2 regions of the Janthinobacterium sp. NKUCC06_STL genome follow, and region 2 is predicted to be linked to the other one. Evidence: predicted binding sites of a transcription regulator. Region 2 holds the regulator's gene; the other holds the start of a gene.
The links. The regulator FNR, encoded in region 2, switches genes on or off when oxygen is low (the NO sensors DNR and NnrR bind a similar motif). The targets are predictions, from matches to a motif close to TTGATNNNNATCAA.
Positions count from the first base shown of each region.

Region 1: KO539_RS20515 (bacteriohemerythrin) is a predicted target of FNR. The motif match lies at 1,413-1,426, and genes of this name have one in related genera.

Region 1 covers NZ_JAHKQY010000007.1:44,056-47,468, forward strand. Annotated here, with positions in the region: gene KO539_RS20500 (sulfite reductase flavoprotein subunit alpha) at 1-600, shown strand, start outside; gene KO539_RS20505 (hypothetical protein) at 711-896, shown strand; gene KO539_RS20510 (hypothetical protein) at 1,048-1,203, shown strand; gene KO539_RS20515 (bacteriohemerythrin) at 1,502-1,900, shown strand; gene KO539_RS20520 (hypothetical protein) at 1,904-2,776, opposite strand; gene KO539_RS20525 (TonB-dependent siderophore receptor) at 3,087-3,413, shown strand, end outside.
Region 2 covers NZ_JAHKQY010000003.1:60,447-63,859, forward strand. Annotated here, with positions in the region: gene ccoG (cytochrome c oxidase accessory protein CcoG) at 1-1,167, shown strand, start outside; gene KO539_RS12815 (FixH family protein) at 1,222-1,746, shown strand; gene fnr (fumarate/nitrate reduction transcriptional regulator Fnr) at 1,750-2,508, opposite strand; gene KO539_RS12825 (response regulator) at 2,748-3,413, shown strand, end outside.

The DNA of each region.
Region 1 (3,413 bases), on a different contig from region 2:
CTCGCTTCGCTGCCATCCGATGGCGAACTGCAATTGCTGGTGCGCCAGGAGCGCCATGCGGGCGATGACAACCAGGGCCATGGCCTCGCTTCCGGCTGGCTCACGCGCTTTGCCCCGCTAGGCAGCCCCATCCGCCTGCGCCTGCAAGCCAATCCCGCCTTCGCGCCAGCCCTGGTCGACGTGCCCTGCATTTATATCGGCAACGGTTCCGGCCTGGCCGGCCTGCGTGCGCACCTGCGCGCGCGCCAGCGGGCGGGGCTGGCCCGCAACTGGCTACTGTTCGGCGAGCGCCAGCAAGCTTTTGACAGCGTCTGCGGCGCAGAGTTGCAAGGCTGGCTGGACACTGGCCATCTGGCACGCCTGGACCGTGTCTTTTCGCGCGATGGCAAGGATGGTGGCACACGGCAATACGTACAGGATCGCCTGCGCGCCAGCGCGAATGAACTGCGCGAGTGGCTGGCGCAAGGCGCCATCGTCTACGTGTGCGGCAGCCTGCAAGGCATGGCCACAGGAATCGATGCTGTACTGCAAGAAGTGCTGGGCCAGGAGGGACTCGACGCCCTGCTGGCGGCCGGACGCTACCGCCGCGACGTGTATTGATCTGCCTCAGCCCATCGCCAGCACGGCCCGGCTATGTGGGCAGGCGCACTGTCGGCGCCAGCCATCGGGATAGAGTGGAGACATTCCCCCCACCGTCTGCGAGGCTAGCCATGAAAAACCCCTGGATGAGCATGTACCTGAGCGCGGCCAACCGCATCGCCAACACGGCGCGCGGCCACGCGACAGCGGCCGTCAAGCGCGAGGCGGCGAAAAATACGCGGCAACTGACGCAAGTGTGGTTCGATTCCTTTCTGCCGCCAACAGGCAAGCCACGGCGCAGCCGCAAGGCCAAATAAGCCCGTGGCAACAGGCGAACTGGTGCAGTGCATCACAGCAATAAGTTGAAGTTACGACCAGATGAACTAAACTGCAAGCATGGTAGTGCATAAGGAAGTGACCGGCAGGCGCCGCATCCCCGCGCCGCCGCCGGGACACCGGGAGACGACCATGTTGACGCTCAAAGTGCTGGCCTGCCTTGCCTTGTCGGCCTTGCTGCTTGCGCCCCTCGTGCTGAGGGATACGATGCAATTGTCTGCCGGGCAGCAACTGCAAGTGCCGAATGTCGATGCCCATGCCATGTGGAGCCATTGGCCTCGGCAATAAGACGCGCAGCTGAGAAAACACCGCTGACCGCGTTACCGTGCCTCGTCGTACATTCGTACTGCCTTCGGCACAGCGCCTTGCCAGCGGCGTTTTTCAGCGGCGCTCGGTAACGCGGCGCATCGCTGAAACCGCTTTATTACGGAGGGGAAATTGGTTCCTTCATCCATTTGTTTTTGCCTTGTTTTCCTCGCCCCCTCTTCAGCATATTTTTGATCCAGATCATGAATTTCCCTCTTCGCCGCGTCCACACTGGAACAGTCCGCTTCGCACCGCGACGGACTTAACCTGGAGCATCAGCATGGGTAAATCGCATTGGAAGGATGAGATGGCGCTGGGGGTTCCCGTCATCGACGAGGCGCATGAGGCGCTGTTTCAGGAGCTCGCGCGCCTGCAACAACTGGGCGACCAGCATTTCAGCGTGGCGTTTCGCGAGCTGATTGCGGCCGTCGAACGCGATTTCCGCGAGGAAGAGGATTTGATGGAAGAAATCGCCTTTCCCTCGCTGGCCAACCACCGGGAACAGCATGCGCGCGTGCTCAGCGGCTTGCACCATGCCTGGGCCGCCGTCGATGAAGGCGACCTGGAACAGGGCCGCCATGCGCTGTCGCTCTTGCCGCAATGGCTGATCTTCCACCAGGCCACCATGGATCTGGCCCTGGCGGCGGCGCTGGAACTGGTGCAGCGCCAGCCCAACTAGCCGCTACAGCAGCAGCACCGTGGCTTGCTCGGGCATGACGACGCGGTAATGTCCCGGGTATTTGTCTTCGCCGTCGAAAATCTTGCAAAACACGGGCTGGTTGATGTCGTTGACGGCCGCCTCGTTCATGGGCAAGGTGGCAATCAATTGCTCGCCATCCATCAAGCGCAAGGCGCTGCCCCGCTCGGCTGCGCAAAAGGCCAGCGATTGCACGTCGCTGGCGAACGGCCGCTTGTACCACGGCGTGATGGCCCGCACGGCGCGCCGGGCGTCCTGCAAGACTTGCCCCACGCGCGTGACGTTCCACGCATCGCGCGCCACGGACGGCTGGAGGACGATATTCGCCGTCAGCTCGCCCCTGCCCTTGTTCACCAGGAAAGTGCCGTCCTGCGCGGCGATGTCATCGTTGAGCGGCACGACAAACACGCCGCCGCTGGACACCTTGATTGGCACGGGCGCGCCATTGCCTTGCAAGGCCACGCGCACGTCGTCAATGGTGGCGCTCAGCTTGGCAGGAATCAGGCGCAGGGCCATCACCACGCTGCCGCTCGACACTTGCCACACTTTCCTGGCCGTCAGATAACTTTCGCGATACGCCGTGAAGCGCACGCGCGGCGCCTTGGCGTCGCTGCTGGCCGTGATCGTCACCGTTTGCGACGGCAAGGCGTCCTCTGCGCTCGCCGTTACCTCTGGCGCTGATGCTGCGGATGCGGCCGGCGCAACGGGCGGCGATACAGGTGGCGATACGACCGCGGCGGCGGGCGGCACGCTGGCACTCTGCAGCGGCGCGGGAACAGCCGGCGGCGGCGCGTGCTCCTGGGCCTGGCCCAGCGACACGACACACAACCATCCGGCACAAGCGATCCATGTACGCATGCATTTCTTTCAATGAGGAAAATATTTTATCAGCGCCTGCATTATCGCAGAAGGCCAGCCGATGCGCGCCATAGCCCCAATTGCACTCTTTTGGTGCGAACGCTTGATTATTTGGCAAATGTCCTCTATATTGATAATGATTCTTATTCACAAATGTGACAGGAATCATGCTCATCTTTCCACTGCCAGGCGCGGGTGGAACTGCTATCCAAGCCAGACCACGGGCCAGCGTCACGCCATCCCCCCAGCTACTGCGCACCTCGCCAGACGAGATAGGAACACACACGACTAAAAATACTCCAGGAAAATTATGCAATCGATCACCATCGTCTCTTCTTCGCGCCAGCCCGCCTTGCGCCCCCTGCCCCGTTTATTACACATCGCTCTGCTGAGCCTTGCCGCCGGCGTGGTCTTGCCGGCACACGCAACCGACGCCGCCGCGGCCGACGTCACCATGCCGGCCGTCACGGTGCTGGGCCAGTCGATGACCACCACGGAAGGCACGCAGTCGTACACGGCAGGCGAAACGCGCAGCGCCACGCGCATGGACCTGTCCCTGCGCGAGACACCGCAATCGGTCAGCGTCATCACGCGCCAGTTGCTCGACGACCTGGGCGCCGTGCGGCTGGACCAGGCG
Region 2 (3,413 bases):
GATTTCATCTATCTGGCGGCCCTGCTGATCATCTGTGCGTATTTGTTGTTCCTCGTCACGGCCATTGCCGGGCGGGTGTGGTGCGGGTTCTCTTGCCCACAAACGGTATACACGGAAATTTTCCTGTGGGTCGAACGCCGCATCGAGGGTACGCGCAGCGCGCGCATGGCCCTCGACAAGCAGGGCCCCTCCGTGCGCAAGGCGTTCAAGAAGACGGCCAAGCACCTGGCATGGGGCGCCATCGCCCTGTGGACGGGCTTTACCTTTGTCGGCTACTTCACGCCGATCAAGGAACTGGCGCAGTCGGTGACCACCTTGAATTTCGGTCCCTGGGAATGGTTCTGGGTCTTGTTCTACAGCCTGGCAACCTACGGCAACGCGGGCTGGCTGCGCGAGCAGGTGTGCAAATACATGTGCCCCTACGCGCGCTTCCAGAGCGCCATGTTCGACCAGGACACCCTGATCATCACCTACGATGCCAAGCGCGGCGAACCACGCGGCGCCATGAGCAAGAAGGCCGGCAACAACGACAAGCTGGGCGACTGCATCGACTGCACCCTGTGTGTGCAGGTGTGTCCGACCGGTATCGATATCCGCAACGGCCTGCAGTATGAATGCATCGGCTGCGCCGCCTGCGTCGATGCCTGCAACAGCGTGATGGACAAGGTCGAGCGGCCGCGTGGCCTGATACGCTACAGCACCGACCATGCGATGGAAAACAACTTCAATTCGAAGCAGATACGCCAGCGCGCCATGCGCCCACGCGTCCTGATCTACACTTCCATCCTGGCCCTGATCATCATCGCCGTATGTACGTCGCTGGCCCTGCGCACGCCCCTGAAAATGGACGTGATCCGCGACCGCGGTTCGATGGGACGCGAAGTGGAAGACGGCATGATCGAAAACGTCTACCGCCTGCAGATCATGAACACCTCGGAGCAAAGCCAGCATTTCAAGATCAGCGCTTCCGGCTTGCCGGGCCTGACCTTGCTGACGCGCGAAGAAGTGACCTTGCAGCCGACGGAAACGCTGGGCTGGCCGATCCGCCTGCGCGTGCCGCACGGCGTCGGCGAGAAGGGTTCGAACAAGATTGCGATCGAATTGCAATCGCTGGACAATCCCTCGCTGCACGTGCGCGAAAGCGCGGTATTCATCGTGCCGCGTTAAAGCAGGAAGGCCGGTTCCCGCATGGGGACTGGCCGTTTACACAGGAGAAATACCATGTCCGACAGTCTGAAACTGCAAGCCCCCGTTGCACCGTGGTACAAGCATCGCTGGCCATGGCTGCTGATGATCGGCCCCGGCCTGTCCGTGGTCGTCGGCAGCTTCATGGGCTATATCGCGTTTACGCAGCCCGATGCGCTGGTGGTGGGCGATTATTACAAGCAGGGCAAGGCGATCAACCAGGATTTGAAGCGCGACACGATCGCCAGCGACCTGGCGATGGCTACCAGCTTGTCCTACGACGTGGCGTCAGCGCGCCTCAGTGGTTCCGTGCACAGCTTCGGCAAGGCATACCAGGGCCCGCTGCAGCTGCACCTGGCGCATGCGACCCTGCCGGAAAAGGACATCAAGCTGCTGGTGCGGCCCGATGCGGCCGGCAATTTCTCGGTGGCGCTGCCGATGCTCGAGCGCAGCCGCTGGCAAGTGCTGGTGGAAAACGACAAACGCGAGTGGCGCCTGTCCGGCATCTGGACCTGGCCGCTGCAACGCAGCATCGCGCTGCACGCCGATGAAGAGCTGTAGGCCTTATTTGCAGACGTCGGTACCGGCCGTGATGGCCTTCAGTTTTGCCGGCTGCAAGATTTCAATTTCTCGGTTCGAGACGCGCAGCCAGCCTTCCTTCTTGAATTTCGACAATAAACGACTGACGCTTTCGATGGTCAGGCCCAGGTAGTTGCCGATTTCCTCGCGCGACATGCGCAGCTGGAATTTGCTGCTCGAATAGCCGCGCGCTTCATAGCGCGACGCCAGGTTGACGATGAAGGCGGCAAAACGCTGCGTCGCCTGCATATTGCCCAGCAACAGCATGACGCTTTGCTCGCGCGTGATTTCCTGGCTCATCATGCGGTGGAAATGGCGCAGCAGGGTCGGCATATTGCCCAGCAATTGTTCCAGGCTGGAAAACGGGATTTCACACACTTCGCTGTCTTCCAGCGCCACCGCATTGCAGTGGTGGCGGTCGGCGCTGATGGCGTCCATGCCCAGCAGTTCGCCGGCCATCTGAAAACCCGTCACCTGCTCTTCGCCACCGGGATTGATCTGGTACGTCTTGAAGTGCCCCAGGCGGATCGCGTACAGGTTCTGGAACGAGTCGCCGATGCGGAACAGCGAGGCGCCGCGCACGATCTTGCGGCGGCGGCCGATGATCTGGTCCAGCCTGTCCATGTCGCCCATATCGAGGCCCATCGGCAGGCACAATTGATGCATGCTGCAGGTCGAGCATCGCGCACGCAACGCTTCCACGTTCACTGTAGGCAAGGTTGGAGTGAGTAGCGCTTCAGTCATGTCGGTACCTTTTAGAAAATGCAACAACAAGTTTACTGCATACAGGGTTGCCGTGTGCCAATTTCACCGCAATTTCGCTGAATAAACGACGTCCAGCCTTTAATTATATGGCAACATCGTCAAAAGCCCATGCGGGGAGGGCAATTTGCGCGGCGCCGCTTGCCAAGCTGGGGTATTGATAGGAAAATTCCTGACAGCATTACTTGCCGCCTGTGCCGTCCGGTACTGAAAAGGAAATCATGAAGCCTCTCGGCATCAAAGCAAAAGTCGCGCTGGCCACCAGCCTGACCTCGATCGCCATGATCGCGCTGGTCACCATGATCCAGGTGCAGCACATGCGCGACGACTTCACCCGAGTACTGCTGAGCCAGCAGTCATCCCTGATCAGCCGCACCGCTGCCGAGCTCGACGACAAGCTGGGCATGCTGCTGCAAATCGTCACCCTGACGGCCCGGCAGCAGCCGCCGGAACTGATCGCCCGGCCCGCCCAATTGCGCGAATACTATTCGCGCCGCTCGATGCTGGTGCTGTTCGACGACGTGCTGGTGCTCGACGCGCAAGGCGCCGTCGTGGCCGACATGCCGGAAGTGCCGGGGCGCGCCGGCATCAATGTTGCCGAGCGCGAGTATTTCCAGACCGTGCTGCGCACGCACCAGCCCATGATCACCGAACCGATGCTGGGCAAGTCGAGCGGCATGCCCATCGTGCAGATGGTGGCGCCCGTGCTCACCGCCGATGGCCAGGTGGCCGGCGTGGTGATCGGCGTGCTGCGCCTGTACAAGGACAATCTGCTGGGGCGTTTGCGCTCGGAAAAGGTCGGCAAGAGCGGCTATTACTTCATCCTCACGCGCGGCGCCGTGCCGCGCTACGTGCTGCACCCCGATACGAGCCGCTTGCTGCAGCCG